Linked DNA regions of Paraburkholderia bryophila. The protein of the gene in region 1 binds, or shares a complex with, the protein of each later gene. Links are inferred from orthologs where the notes say so. Each region holds a gene or a part of one and is shown in the gene's direction. Other genes may lie near its edges. The genes, in order: GGD40_RS36325 and GGD40_RS14390.

Region 1 (7,564 bases):
GCGGTATTCGTCGGCGATACGCTGTTCATGCCGGACCTCGGCTCGGCGCGCTGCGATTTTCCGGGCGGCGACGCGGGCACGCTGTACGAGTCCGCGCGCGCGTTGCTGGCGCTACCGCCGCAAACGCGGCTGTGCATGTGCCACGACTATCCGCCGCCGTCGCGCGAGCCGCGCTGGCAGACCACGGTGGCCGAACAGCGCCGCGACAATATCCATTTGCACGACGGCGTGAGCGAGGAGGCGTTCGTCGCGCTGCGCACCGCGCGCGACCGCACGCTCGGCATGCCGACGCTGATTCTGCCAGCCATCCAGATCAATATCCGCGCGGGCGCGCTGCCGGAGCCGGAGGCGAACGGCGTGCGCTATCTGAAGATTCCGCTGAACGCGTTCTGAGCGGGTGAGGGTAGTGCTGAACGGAACGGAACCGCGCTAGCGCTTCAGCAGCATCGTGCTCAGCACGGAAAACACCGTCGACGGTAGTTCCGCGAGACGGCTCACCACCACGTTGTGCGGATAGAAATCCTCCACGGCGTCGGTCAACACGCCGATCCCCACCAACTCGATGCCGCGCTGGCCGATCGCCGCCACGCGTTCGCGCAGATCGCTGCGCAGCACTTGCGGGTCGCCGTCGCCGGTCGAGGGATAACCGTCGGAGAACACCATCAGAATGCGCCGGCTGGCCTGATGATCGGCCAGACGCGCCGCGGCCCACGCGAGCGCTTCGCCGTCGGGGTTCTCGTGTCCGCAGTCGATCCGCGCGATACCGCTCAGATCCGTCGCACCGAAGCGTTTGTAGACTTTCAGATCGAGCCGCTCGACGAAGCGGTTATAGCGCCGCAAATCCGCACCCGCCGCAAGCTGCCGCTGATAAAGCTGACGCATCGGCTCCGATTCGACCGAGCAATAGCCCAGCACCTCGCAATCGAACGACAACTGCGTCAGCGCATCGCACAACGCGGTCGCGCATTGGCGCGCGAGTTCGATCTTGCGTCCGGCCATCGAGCCGCTGCGGTCGATCAGCAACGTGACCGCCACGTCGCGCCCTTTGTGCGCCCGCTGCGTGCGAAACGGCGTGCGGTAACCGGGCGAGGTGGCGAGTTTCGCGAGCGCGGTACGGTCGATCTCGCCGCGCTCCTGCTCGCGGCGCCAGCGTGTGCGTTCGTCGGCGCTCAGCGCACGTTCGAGTTTTTCCTTCAGCGGCGCGGTGTCCGCGCGGGCTTGCGCGCGAAGTTCACGCCACGCCGCGCTGTCGTCCTGGCCGGTGAGGTCGGCGATCTCATCGAATTCGGTGGCGAGTGGAATGGACAGTTGTGCGCGCACCGTGTTGGCTACCGCAGCGCCGGCTTCGCCTTCGCTATTCGCCGAAGGCTGTTGCGCGTCGCCGAGCGATTGGCCCATGCCGACCGCGTTCTCCGCCTGAGCGCCGCCGCTGCGATCCGACGGCGGCGAATTCGCGCTGTCGTGATCGGGCAGCACGGTGTCGTCTTCGTCGTCGAGCGGCGCGGACGAACTCGCGGCCGTTTCCGTGTCGATGTCTTCGACCGGGTCCGCGGTGAAGACCATGCTGTTCACGTCGCCCGCCGACAACGCACGCACCCGCGACACCAGCGCTCGCGCCGTCGCGATGCTCTGCGCGGTCGAGCGGCTGCCGTGCGCTTCGTGCAGCAGATCCTGCGACGCATGCAACGCGGCCAGCAGCGAATGGACCGCTTCGGTTCGCGTCGGCGGCTCATCCCACAGCGCGCGCTCCACCAGCCAGACCAGCCGGTCGCGCCAATGCAGCTTCGACCAGCGCTGCCGCACACGTTCGGCTGCATGCACGCGCAGTTTGCCGATGAACCAGCGTGCGCCCGGATACTCGTCGAGCAATTCACCGCACACGCGACGGTCGTCGATCACTTGCGCGAGTTTCGCTTCGATACCGGCTGGCAGCGCGTCGAGCTCCGCGAGCGACGCATGTTTCGCGCGCGCCACCAGCAGATCCAGATAGCCGATCAGCACATCGCGTTCGATGCCGCCGTTCAGCTCGTAATCGGGAATCACGATCCGGCCAGGTTCAACGCGCGGCCCGTCCGGACTGAACGCGACCGTCACGCCGTATTGCCCCGTCAGCACACGGGCGACTTTGCTGAGCGTGGATTCGAAGGTGAAGCCGCGCGTGTCGTGCGGAGCGTGCATCGTGCCCACGTTCAGGCGGCCGGCGCGATGTGATGGCGAATGATGCCGCGAATCAACGCGGCGTCTTCCGGACTCACCTTCGCATAGATGGCCGGCCCGGCCGCGCGTTCGGGGTCGCCGGTGCGCAGCATCAGTTCGGCCCAGTCGAGCAGGCGCCGCGTCGAGAACGCGCTCGACAGATCTTCGCGCGAGAACGCCGCGCGGCAGTCGGCGGCAATCGCAGCGAGCGTGGTGGCGAGCGTGCGCGTCATGTGCGGGGCGAGCGTGCGGATCAGCACGTCGGCTTCTTCGGCGGGCGACAGATAGTCGAGCAGATATACGCGCCAGCGATCGAGAAACGCCTCGTTCATCAGATTGGCGCCCTGATACAGATGACGGAACTGGCTCATCGCGCCGACGGCGTTCGCGGTGGCGAAGAGCCGGAACGCCGGATGCGGCGCCACGATCTCGTTGCCTTTCTCCTTCAGCACGAGGCGGCCGTGCGGTTCGAGCACGGCGGTGAGCGCGGCGAGAATCGACGGTTCGGCGAAGTCGATTTCGTCGACGATCAGCCACAGGCCCTCGCGCATCGCGGTGGGCAGCACGCCGTCGACCCATAAAGTCTCGCCGCCCTTGACTGTCCAGAAGCCGACGAAATCGCCGACGGTGGTCTGCCCGTTCATGTTCGAGCGCAGTACGCCGTGCCGCGAACGCGCCGCGACCTGTTCGATCAGGCTGGTCTTGCCGGCGCCAGTGTGGCCGATCAGCATGACGCGGCGGTTCTCGACGATATCTTCGACGATGTCGTTGAAGCGCTCGGAAAACAGATAGGCGGGATTGATGCGCGGCACCAGCGGACTATCCATGCCGCAGGGCACGTCGACATGACCGATGCGCACGCTCTCGCTTACGCCTTCCACGTGCCGCTGTTTCGCCGCCGCCGCGAGCGCCGCGGCGCGCTGCAAGGCGGGCATGAAGGCGATCCGTTCGGCCGCGCCGTGCTCGGCGCCGGTGTCGCCGGTATCGATCGCGAAGCCTTCGCGGCGCCACTTCTTCAGCTTGGCGCGCAGATTTTCCGCATCGACCACCAGATCGATATCGACCGTGCCGGTACGCTCGCCGTCGTCCGCGCCATGTTCGAGGCGATAGTTTTCCGGGCGGTCGGCGACGCTGACGCGCCACCATTCAGCGCCGTTCTCCGTTGCGCGTTGGTAAAGGCCAAGGTGTTCGTCTTCGGTCAGTTCGGGCGCATTCATGGCAAGAGGTAAAGGATCGATAACGGTTTATACGTTTCTATTTGGCGCGGACGTAATGAGCATCTATCTTATCTTGAGCAGCTTTCGATCGCCCTTTTCGGTTGCCCACTCAATGTCGAGTCCGCTGTCCGCAAAAGTTTATTGCGTCAAACGGATAGGCTATCAGCCGCGTATCCCCTATAGTTCGACCGCGCTGGATGTAGTTTTGCAACATCTATCCATCGTTCTATCCATCGTCGTTTTCGAATCCCGCTTTAAACCGGCGTTGTCCGGGTGGTCGCAGCATGAGCGCCGCCGACGCTGCACCGAGTAGTTTTGAATCATCCGCAATCCGCTTTGCCCTCCCTCGCGATACAAAACAACTCACGGCAAGACAATGAGACTACCTACTAAATTAATGGCGGCCCTTGCGGTAGCGGCTAGTCCGCTGGCTTATGGTCAAACCAGTGTGTCGTTATATGGTCGCCTGGACGCGGGTCTGGAATACCTGAATCACATCAACAATGCCGCGGGCGGCAGTTCGAGCCGCTGGAGCGCGGAGGGCGGCGATTGGGGCACCAGCATGCTGGGCCTCAAAGGCAATGAAGATCTGGGCGGTGGCCTGAATGCGATCTTCAACCTGGAAACCGGCTTGCAGGTGATGAACGGCACCACCAGCGGCGGGCGCCTCTGGTCGCGGCGCGCATTCGTCGGCTTGAAGAGCCAGGAGTGGGGCACGCTGCAGGCGGGCCGCAATCTGTTTATCGATAGCGACGGCGTGTGGGAATTCGATCCGTTCGTGCAGCAGGCGTTTTCGTCGGCCTCGCTGGTGCGCGGGCGCAACTGGCAGCAAACCAGCAACAACGTCGAGTATCACAGCCCGGTGTTCTGGGGCTTCGACGTGCAGGGGCAATACTCGTTCGGCAATCAGCCGGGCTCGTTCAATAGTGGCGCGAACGGTGAGTTCGGCCGCTCCGACGGCGTCATGCTGAGCTATCACTCCACGCTGTTCGACGTGCGCGGCATCTACGACGAACTGCGCGACAGCAATGGCCGCTTCAGCAATATCTTCCAGGCGTCGCGCGAATATTTCGTGGGCGCCAACGTGCATTTCGATGCGGTGAAGATCCAGGGCGCCTATACGCACTACTCGGCGCCGGACTCGCCGGTCGGCGTGGCCGATAGCGCGGATCACTACTGGCTCGGCGCGACCTACAACTTCCAGCCGCGCTGGGCGGTGACGGCGGGCGGCTACTACGTGAAGGTCGGCGACGGCAGCGGCGACGCCGCGCACGACCCGTCCGGCCACGCGATGATGTACGTGCTCGGCACCACCTACAACCTGACGAAGCGCACCTTTCTGTATGGCACGGTGGGTTACGTGAACAACGGTGGCAACTCGAACTTCTCGCTCGAAGCGTCGCCGCGCGACTCGACCAGCAACACGAGTCCGCTGGTCGGCGAATCGCAGACCGGCGCTTATGTCGGGATGCTGCATCAGTTTTGACGCTGCGCGATAAGCGGCATGGAACGTGCTACGAGCGAACGGCGCTCGTGATGCCGCTCGTGCTGCATTCGGCAGGTCTCGTATCACCCCGCAATAAGTTTTGAAGAACGCCTCACAAGGGATAAACAACAATTGACTCCACACGATACTCACGGCGAGTCCCGCGACGGGACAGCCTTCGCCGCGAGCGGTGAAGCGTCGAGCATGACGCGCCGCCGCTGGCTCCAGGGCGCACTCGCGTTGACCGCCGCGGGCCTGACCGGCTCGCTCGCGCTCAAGGCACTCGCCGCGAACCCCTCCGCCGCGCCCATCGACGCGTTCATGAGCCTGTCGCAATCGCTGACCGCGCGAGCCACGCTGAATCGCGACGTCGGCACGCGCCTGCTGGCCGCGTTGCAGACGTCGTCGCCCGCTTTCGCGCAGCAGTTGCCGAAGCTGGCCGGCGCGCTCGCCGCCGGTTCCGCCGACGCCTCGCAACAGGCGCTCGCGCTGAAGATCCTCGAAGCGTGGTACCTCGGCACCGTCGATACGACCGTGGTCACGTACGAACAGGCGCTGATGTACGACGTGGTTTCCGACACGCTGATCATCCGTTCGTACTGCCCCAACAAGCCCGGTTTCTGGGCTGCCAAACCGATCGAAAGGCAAGCCTGAGCATGGCCGATTCACAAAATCAAACCCAACCCAAAACCCAGCAGGCCGATATCGTCGTAGTCGGCTCGGGCGTCGCGGGCGCGATCGTCGCGCATCAGATGGCGCTGGCCGGCAAGTCCGTGATTCTGCTCGAAGCCGGGCCGCGCATGCCGCGCTGGGAAATCGTCGAACGCTTCCGCAACCAGTTCGACAAGTCGGATAACTCGGCGCCGTATCCGTCGAGTCAATGGGCGCCGCATCCGGAATACGGTCCGCCGAACAATTATCTGATCCTGAAGGGCGAGCACAAATTCAACTCGCAGTACATTCGCGCGGTGGGCGGCACAACGTGGCACTGGGCGGCGTCCGCGTGGCGCTTCATGCCGAACGACTTCCACATGAAGACGGTGTACGGCGTGGGCCGTGACTGGCCGATGGCGTACGAAGAGCTGGAGCCGTACTATCAGCGCGCCGAAGAAGAACTCGGCGTGTGGGGCCCGACGGACGAAGAACTCGGTTCGCCGCGCAGCCAGCCGTATCCGATGGCGCCGCTGCCGCTGTCGTACAACGAGCAGACTATCAAGGGCAAGCTCAACGCGTTCGACTCGCGCTATCACGTGGTGACCGAGCCGGTGGCGCGCAATAGCCGTCCGTACGACGGCCGCCCGACCTGTTGCGGCAACAACAATTGCATGCCGATCTGTCCGATCGGCGCGATGTACAACGGGATTGTGCACGTCGAGAAAGCGGAGCAGGCCGGTGCGAAACTGATCGACAACGCGGTCGTCTACAAGCTCGAAGTGGGCGCGGACAAGCGCATCGTCGCGGCTTTGTATAAAGACCCGCAGGGCAACGAGTATCGCGTGGAAGGCAAGTACTTCGTGCTGGCCGCGAACGGCATTGAAACGCCGAAGATCATGCTGATGTCCACCAGCCACGATTTCCCGAACGGCGTGGGCAATAGCTCCGACATGGTGGGCCGCAATCTGATGGACCACCCGGGCACCGGCGTGACGTTCTACGCCGACGAAAAACTGTGGCCGGGCCGCGGACCGCAGGAAATGACCTCGCTGATCGGTTTCCGCGACGGCGCATTCCGCGCGACCGAAGCTGCGAAGAAAATCCATCTGTCGAACCTGTCGCGTATCGATCAGGAAACGCAGAAGATTTTCAAGCGGGGCAAGCTGATCAAACCGGCCGAGCTGGACGCGCAGATTCGCGACCGCGCGGCGCGTTTTGTCGAGTTCGATTGCTTCCACGAAATCCTGCCCGCACCGGAAAACCGCATCGTGCCGAGCAAAACGGAGACCGACGCGATCGGTATTCCCCGTCCGGAGATTACGTATCGTATCGACGATTACGTGAAGCGCGGCGCCGTGCATACGCGCGAGGTTTACGCCAACGCGGCGAAAGTGCTGGGCGGCACCGAGATCGAGTATCAGGACGAGTTCGCGCCGAACAATCACATCACGGGCGCGACCATCATGGGCAGCGATCCGCGCGATTCGGTGGTCGACAAGCATTGCCGTACCTTCGATCACCCGAACCTGTTTATCTCGAGCAGCGCGACGATGCCCACCGTGGGCACCGTCAACGTGACGCTGAGCATCGCAGCGCTGGCGCTGCGCATGGCCGACCAGTTGAAGAAGGAAGTTTGAACGTGCTGAAGAAAACCTTTTTCTGGCTACTGGCCGGTGCCTTGACTCTGCCCGCGTTGGCGCAGGCGGAGTCGTCGGTGAGCGGCAACGACACCGCATTGATTAAACGCGGTGAATATCTCGCGACGGCCGGCGATTGCATGGCGTGTCATAGCACGGTAAAGGGCAAGCCGTTTGCGGGTGGCTTGCCGCTGAAAGTACCGATGCTCGGCACGATCTACTCAAGCAATATCACGCCGGATCCGCAAACGGGGATCGGCACGTGGTCGCTTGATGATTTCGACCGCGCGCTGCGCAAAGGCGTCTCGAAGGACGGCCACAATCTGTATCCGGCCATGCCGTACGTCTCGTACGCGAAGGTCAGCGACGACGAC
Region 2 (7,421 bases), on another replicon or contig:
TACGACGAGCCGTTCGCCGGCCTCGATCCGATTTCGCTCGGCATTACCGCGAACCTGATTCGCGCGCTGAATCAGGCGCTGGGCGCGACCTCGATCCTCGTCACGCACGACGTGCCGGAGTCGTTCGCGATCGCCGATTACGTGTATTTCCTCGCCAACGGCGGCGTGCACGCCGAAGGCACGCCCGAGGAATTGCGTGCCTCGACCGATGCCACGGTGCGCCAGTTCATCGACGGTGCGCCGGACGGCCCGTTCAAATTCCATTACCCCAGCAAGACGCCGCTCGCGGCGGACTTCGGCATCGGCGGAGGTCAGTCATGATCAGTGCGATCGGCCGCTCGGTGATCGGCGGGCTCGGCACGGCCGGCTACGCCACGCGTTTCTTTATCCGGCTGGTGCTCGAATTTTTCCCGTTGCTGCGCCGTCCGCGTCTTGTCACGAAGCAGATCCACTTCTTAGGTAATTATTCGCTGGTGATCATCGCGGTGTCGGGGTTGTTCGTCGGCTTCGTGCTTGGCTTGCAGGGTTATTACACGCTCAACCGCTACGGCTCCGAGCAGGCGCTTGGGCTGCTGGTCGCGCTGTCGCTGGTGCGCGAACTCGGGCCGGTGGTCACGGCGCTGCTGTTCGCAGGCCGCGCGGGGACGTCGCTGACGGCCGAAATCGGCCTGATGAAGGCGGGCGAGCAACTCACGGCCATGGAAATGATGGCCGTCGACCCGGTCAAGGTCGTGGTGGCGCCGCGCCTGTGGGCCGGCATCATCGCCATGCCGGTGCTCGCGGCAATCTTCAGCGCGGTCGGTATTCTGGGTGGTTATGTGGTGGGTGTGTTGCTGATCGGCGTCGATTCCGGCGCGTTCTGGTCGCAAATGCAAGGCGGCGTCGATGTCTGGCGCGACGTTGGCGCCGGAGTCATCAAGAGCGTGGTGTTCGGCCTCGCGGTGACCTTCGTCGCGCTGTATCAAGGCTACGAAGCCAAGGCGACGCCGGAAGGCGTATCGCGCGCCACGACCAAGACGGTCGTCTATGCGTCGCTGGCGGTGCTCGGCCTCGACTTTCTGCTGACCGCACTGATGTTCAGCTAAGACTGCGTTCGCGCGTTTCCGGCCTGCGTTGCGTCATGAGGCGCGCGCGGCGGGCAGCGTTGACGGCGTGGCGGATTCACTTTGGGATGACGATGAAAAAGACTGCTCTCGACTTCTGGGTCGGCCTGTTCGTGGTGTTGGGGTTCGTGGCGTTGCTGTTTCTCGCGCTGAAGGCCGGCAACATGAGCTCGTTGTCGTTTCAGGCAACGTACCCGGTCAAGCTCAAGTTCGACAATATCGGCGGACTGAAAGCGCGCGCGCCTGTGAAGAGCGCGGGCGTGACGGTCGGCCGGGTCGCGTCGATCGGCTTCGACAGCAATGCGTACCAGGCTGTCGTCACGATCGATATCGACAAGCAATACCCGTTTCCGAAAGATACGTCGGCGAAGATCCTGACCTCGGGCCTGCTCGGCGAGCAGTACATCGGCCTTGAGCCCGGCGGCGACAGCGAAATGCTTAAAGCGGGCGACACGATCTCGATGACGCAATCGGCCATCGTGCTCGAAAACCTCATCGGACAGTTTCTGTATAGCAAGGCCGCGGATTCGGGTGCGTCCAAGCCGGGCGCGTCGCCGGCCGCACCGGCGCCCGCGCCGGCGGCTCCGGCAGCGAGCTTGCCTGCGTCCGGCGCCGCCGGCCAATAAGGAGAATAAAAAATGCAGACCTCACATACCGAGGGCGCGCGCGCCTTCCAGATCGGCAAGCTGGCGGTCGCGGCCATGCTGCTGGCCGGCTGTACCACGGTGCAGACGCCGACCAAGGGCGATCCGCTCGAAGGCTTCAACCGCACCATCTTCACCGTCAACGACAAGCTCGACCAGTACGCGTTGAAGCCGGTCGCCAAGGGCTACGTGTTCATCACGCCGCAGCCGGTGCGCGACAGCGTGACGAACTTCTTCTCGAATATCGGCGACGTCTACATCGCGGCGAACAACCTGCTGCAGTTGAAGATCACCGACGGTGTCGAAGACATCATGCGGATCGTGATCAACACGGTGTTCGGCGTGGGCGGCCTGTTCGACGTGGCGACGCTCGCGAAGCTGCCCAAGCACGACAACGACCTCGGCCTGACGCTCGGTCACTACGGCGTGCCGGCGGGGCCGTACCTGGTGCTGCCGCTGTTCGGACCGAGCACGGTGCGCGACGCGGTCGGCTCGATCGGCAATTACTATGTGAACCCGCTTAGCTACATTCATCCGGATGGGTTGAGCTGGGCGCTGTACGGCATCAACGTGGTCAACACGCGCGCGAATCTGCTGAACGCGAGCGACGTGCTGGAAGGCGCCGCGCTCGACAAGTATTCGTTCGTGCGTAACGCGTACCTGCAACGCCGCCAGTACCTGCTGTCGGACGGCAAGCAGTCGTCGTCGCTGCCGAACTACGGCGACGAAGCCCCGCTGCCCAAGTACGACGACGTCGACGGCAGCGCGGCTGCAGCCCCGGCGGGCGCACCGGGCACACAGGGTGCTGCTGCGAAAGCGGCGACGCCGCAAGCGGCTTCGGCGGCAGGCGCGGCCACGAGCACGACTACGGGCACGGCGAACAACGCGGCTGCACCTGCAGCCGCCTCTGGCACGTCCGACACGCCGCCGCTGGACTTGAACGGCGGCCCGGAAACGACGCAGATTCCGGCCGGCCAACTGGTCCCGCCGTCGCGTTTCAACTTCCCGTCATTCAAATTGCGCTGATCGTGCGGCCGTAACAGTTCGACACGACTCTCGCAGTTTGCGCGTGGATTGCCGCTGAACTCGCGTGTTAATGTCGGCTCAAACGGTTGCACTATTTATAAGGCTAGGCTCGATATGAAAAAATTCTTCCTCATTCCGTTGTTCGCTGCGTTGTTCTCCTTCGCCAGCGCCGGTGCATCGGCACAAACGGTAGATAGCAGCTCGCCAGACGGCATGATCAAGACGATCACGCAGCAAGTGATCGACGCGGTGCGCTCCGACAAGTCGATCCAGCAAGGCGACATTTCGCACATCACCAGGCTGGTCAACGAAAAGATCCTGCCTTACACGGATTTCCATCGCACCACGCAACTGGCCATGGGCCGCAACTGGCGCACGGCTACGCCCGAGCAGCAGGCGCAGATCGTCGAGCAGTTCAAGATGCTGCTGATCCGCACGTACTCGGGTGCGCTCGCACAAGTGCGCGACCAGCAGATCCAGTACAAGCCGTTCCGCATGAGCCCGGACGACACCGACACGGTGGTGCGCTCGGTCGTGATGAACAACGGCTCGCCGATCGAACTCGACTACCGTCTGTACAAGACGCCGCAAGGCTGGCGCGTGTATGACATCAACGTGCTCGGCGCTTGGCTGATCCAGGCCTATCAGCAGCAGTTCAGCGAGCAGATCCAGCAGAAGGGCGTGGATGGGCTGATCCAGTTCCTCACGCAGCGCAACCAGCAACTCGCCGCGGGCAAGCAGTCGTGAGCGAAGTGCTGAGCCCTGTCGCCAACCGCTTCGACTGCGGCGCGACCCTGACCCACGCGAGCGCGAAAGCCGCGCTCGCGGCGGGTTTGCAGCGTATCGCCGCCGGCGCGACCGGCGTGGATTGCGCGCCGCTCGCGCAGTTCGACTCGTCCGCGCTGGCTGTTTTGCTCGCATGGGAACGTGCGGCGCAAGCGCGCGGCACGCCGTTCGAGATCGTCAATCTGCCGGCTGGCCTCGCCAGCCTTGCGCACGCCTACGGCGTCGATACCCTGATATCGTCGCGACATTGACGCTCTTATAGCGTCGCGGCCAATCCCCTTGGCCGTCATGGGGCTGCTAATTTTTGCCCTATAATCAACCGTTTTTTGGGGCAAATCCGGCGACTTTGCCGGCCCCAATTCCGTCCCCCCAGCACTTTGCGCCCCCATTCAGGCGCCGCGACGCACGCGGCCCACAGTCATGTCAGCCATAGAAATTCGTAACGTCAAGAAGCGCTACAAGGACTTGCAAGCGCTCAAGGGCGTCAGCCTCACGGTGGAAGAAGGCGAGTTCTTCGGACTGCTCGGTCCGAACGGCGCGGGCAAGACGACGCTGATCAGCATACTCGCCGGTCTCGCGCGTGCCGATGAAGGCAGCATCGCGGTGCGCGGCCATGACGTCGTCAGCGATTTCCGCGACGCGCGCCGTGCGCTCGGCGTGGTGCCGCAGGAACTCGTGTTCGATCCGTTCTTCACGGTCCGCGAAACGCTGCGCATTCAGTCCGGCTACTACGGGCTGCGCAACAACGACGCGTGGATTGACGAGATCATGGCCAATCTCGATCTCACCGAGAAAGCCGACGTCAACATGCGCGCGTTGTCGGGCGGCATGAAGCGCCGTGTGCTGGTCGCGCAGGCGCTGGTGCACCGGCCGCCGGTGATCGTGCTCGACGAGCCGACCGCGGGTGTCGACGTCGAATTACGTCAGACGCTGTGGAAATTCATCTCGCGCCTGAATCGCGAAGGCCACACTATCGTGCTGACCACGCACTATCTGGAAGAGGCCGAATCGCTGTGCGACCGCATCGCGATGCTGCGGCGCGGCGAGGTGGTCGCGCTCGAGCGCACCAGCGCGCTGCTGCAGCGCTTCGCCGGTATGCAACTGTTCCTGCGTTTCGCGCAAGGCGTGCTGCCGGCTGAACTGCGCCCGCTCGAGGTGGAAAGCGGCGCGGGCAACGGCAATGGCCGTCAGCATCTGCTGCGCCTCGCGAGCTATGACGACGTCGAGCGGATTCTCGCGCAGTGCCGCGCGGCCGGCTGCACGTTCGAAGAAATCGAGGTCCGCAAGGCCGACCTGGAAGATGTGTTCGTTCAGGTAATGAACGGTCCGGAAGTGATCGAGGGGCTGGCATGAGCGGTTTCCGCACGCTGTTTTACAAAGAGCTTCTGCGGTTCTGGAAGGTGTCGTTTCAGACCGTGCTCGCGCCGGTCATTACCGCGCTGCTGTATCTGACCATCTTCGGCCATGCGTTGCGCGGTCACGTCGAGGTCTATCCGGGCGTCGAATACACGAGTTTTCTGATTCCGGGTCTCGTGATGATGAGCGTGTTGCAAAATGCGTTCGCGAACAGTTCGTCGTCGCTGATCCAGTCGAAGATCACCGGCAACCTGGTGTTCGTGCTGCTGCCGCCGCTGTCGCACTACGAGATGTTCGGCGCCTATGTGCTGGCGGCCGTGGCGCGCGGGCTCGCGGTCGGCTTCGGCGTGTTCATCGTGACGATCTGGTTCGTGCCGGTCAGCTTCAGCGCACCGCTTTACATCATCGGCTTCGCGATTTTCGGCGCGGCGATTCTCGGCACGCTTGGTCTGATCGCCGGCATCTGGGCCGAGAAATTCGACCAGTTGGCGGCGTTCCAGAACTTCCTGATCATGCCGCTCACGTTCCTGTCGGGCGTGTTTTATTCGACGCATACGCTGCCGCCGCTGTGGCGCGAAGTGTCGCGGCTGAATCCCTTTTTCTACATGATCGACGGCTTTCGCTACGGTTTCTTCGGGATGTCGGATATCAATCCGCTCGAAAGCCTCGCGATCGTTGCCGGTTTCTTTGTGGTGCTGGCCGTGATTGCGATGCGCATGCTCGCTTCCGGCTACAAACTGCGCCACTGACAGGAGCTTCTCTCATGTTGCCGACTCCCGAACAGGTCAAGCAATACATCGCGGCTGGGCTCACTTGCCAGCATCTCGAAGTCGAAGGCGACGGCCAGCATTTCTTTGCGACCATCGTTTCGCCGAGCTTCGAAGGCAAGCGTCTGATCCAGCGCCATCAACTCGTGTATGCGGCGCTCGGCGACCGCATGCGCGAAGAAATCCACGCGCTCAGCATGAAGACGCTGACGCCCGCCGAATGGCAGACCGCGTAATCTGGAAATTTAGTGCGAATTACTCAAGAAGGGCGCGACGCCGGCAGCGGCGCGTCGAACACAGTCAAAGCAGCCCCGGCCAAAGTCCAGGGCAATCAGGAAGTGACAGGCATGGATAAACTCGTCATTGAAGGCGGCTACCCGCTGTCGGGTGAGGTCGTCGTCTCGGGTGCGAAGAATGCGGCGTTGCCGATTCTGTGCGCGGCGTTGCTGACCGCTGAGCCGGTGCATCTGGAGAACGTGCCCGACCTGCAGGACGTGAGCACCATGCTCAAGTTGCTCGGCCAGATGGGCGTGCGCATCGAGAGCAGTGAAGGGCGTGTGACGCTGGACGCGTCGCAGGTCGACAACCTCGTCGCGCCCTACGAAATGGTCAAGACCATGCGTGCATCGATTCTCGTGCTCGGTCCGCTGGTGGCGCGCTTCGGCCACGCCCGCGTGTCGTTGCCGGGCGGCTGCGCCATTGGCGCGCGTCCGGTGGATCAGCACATCAAGGGTCTGCAGGCCATGGGCGCCGAGATCGCGATCGAGCACGGCTTCATCGAAGCGCGCGCAACGCGCCTGAAGGGTGCGCGGATCGTCACCGACATGATCACCGTGACCGGTACCGAGAATCTGCTGATGGCAGCGGTGCTGGCCGACGGCGAAACGGTGATCGAGAACGCGGCGCGCGAGCCGGAAGTGGTCGACCTCACGAACCTGCTGGTCGCGATGGGCGCGAAGATCGACGGCGTCGGCACCGATCGCCTCGTGATTCAGGGCGTCGAGAAGCTGCACGGCGCGAATCACACGGTGATTCCGGACCGTATCGAAGCCGGCACGTTCCTGTGCGCGGTGGCGGCCGCCGGTGGCGACGTCACGTTGCGCAAGGTGCGTCCGCTGATTCTGGAAGCCGTGACCGAAAAGCTGCGCGAAGCGGGCGTCACGATCGACGAAGGCGACGACTGGATGCGCGTGCGTATGGACAAGCGTCCGAGCGCGGTCACGTTCCGCACCTCCGAATACCCGGCGTTCCCGACCGACATGCAAGCGCAGTTCATGGCGCTGAACACGATCGCGGACGGCACCTCGCAGGTCGTCGAAACGATCTTCGAGAACCGCTTCATGCACGTGCAGGAATTGAACCGCCTCGGCGCCAGCATCACGATCGACGGTAATACCGCGCTCGTGACCGGCGTCGACAAGCTGTCCGGCGCGAAGGTCATGGCCACCGACCTGCGCGCGTCCGCGAGTCTCGTGATCGCCGCGTTGCGCGCCGAGGGTGAGACGCTGATCGATCGCATCTATCACCTCGACCGCGGTTACGACCGGATGGAAACCAAACTCACCGCCATCGGCGCGAAGGTGCGCCGTATTTCCGGGAGCCAGGCATGAGCTCGATGCCGCAAACGTCGTCGTCGCCGGCGGTGAGCGTACCGCTCACGCTGGCCTTGTCGAAAGGGCGTATCTTCGAAGAGACGCTGCCGCTGCTCGCCGCAGCCGGCATTGAAGTGACCGAAGACC

Evidence for each region.
Region 2: the proteins of GGD40_RS36325 (region 1) and GGD40_RS14390 are in contact, whole or in part, in a cryo-EM structure (PDB 8I8X), measured with the Escherichia coli proteins. The link is inferred for Paraburkholderia bryophila from one-to-one orthologs.

The regions. Positions count from the first base shown.
Region 1 is NZ_JACCAS010000002.1:3,466,636-3,474,199, reverse strand. The notes cover bases 2,932-5,844. They hold GGD40_RS36325 (porin), read left to right. Parts: upstream 2,932-3,789; coding sequence 3,790-4,899; downstream 4,900-5,844. Other genes in these bases: GGD40_RS36315 (GMC family oxidoreductase), read left to right, coding at 5,556-5,844; GGD40_RS36320 (sugar dehydrogenase complex small subunit), read left to right, coding at 5,104-5,553; GGD40_RS36330 (AAA family ATPase), read right to left, coding at 2,932-3,413. In the rest of the region: GGD40_RS36340 (MBL fold metallo-hydrolase), read left to right, coding at 1-393; GGD40_RS36335 (cobaltochelatase CobT-related protein), read right to left, coding at 430-2,178; more of GGD40_RS36330, read right to left, coding at 2,190-2,931; more of GGD40_RS36315, read left to right, coding at 5,845-7,190; GGD40_RS36310 (c-type cytochrome), read left to right, coding at 7,193-7,564.
Region 2 is NZ_JACCAS010000001.1:3,221,907-3,229,327, forward strand. Bases 988-3,757 are described here. They hold GGD40_RS14390 (MlaA family lipoprotein), read left to right. Parts: upstream 988-1,741; coding sequence 1,742-2,773; downstream 2,774-3,757. Other genes in these bases: mlaE (lipid asymmetry maintenance ABC transporter permease subunit MlaE), read left to right, coding at 988-1,085; mlaD (outer membrane lipid asymmetry maintenance protein MlaD), read left to right, coding at 1,178-1,729; GGD40_RS14395 (MlaC/ttg2D family ABC transporter substrate-binding protein), read left to right, coding at 2,888-3,520; GGD40_RS14400 (STAS domain-containing protein), read left to right, coding at 3,517-3,757. Outside these bases: GGD40_RS14375 (ABC transporter ATP-binding protein), read left to right, coding at 1-321; more of mlaE, read left to right, coding at 318-987; more of GGD40_RS14400, read left to right, coding at 3,758-3,810; GGD40_RS14405 (ABC transporter ATP-binding protein), read left to right, coding at 3,980-4,912; GGD40_RS14410 (ABC transporter permease), read left to right, coding at 4,909-5,664; GGD40_RS14415 (BolA family protein), read left to right, coding at 5,679-5,918; murA (UDP-N-acetylglucosamine 1-carboxyvinyltransferase), read left to right, coding at 6,030-7,292; hisG (ATP phosphoribosyltransferase), read left to right, coding at 7,289-7,421. UniProt on the Escherichia coli protein: Involved in a phospholipid transport pathway that maintains lipid asymmetry in the outer membrane by retrograde trafficking of phospholipids from the outer membrane to the inner membrane.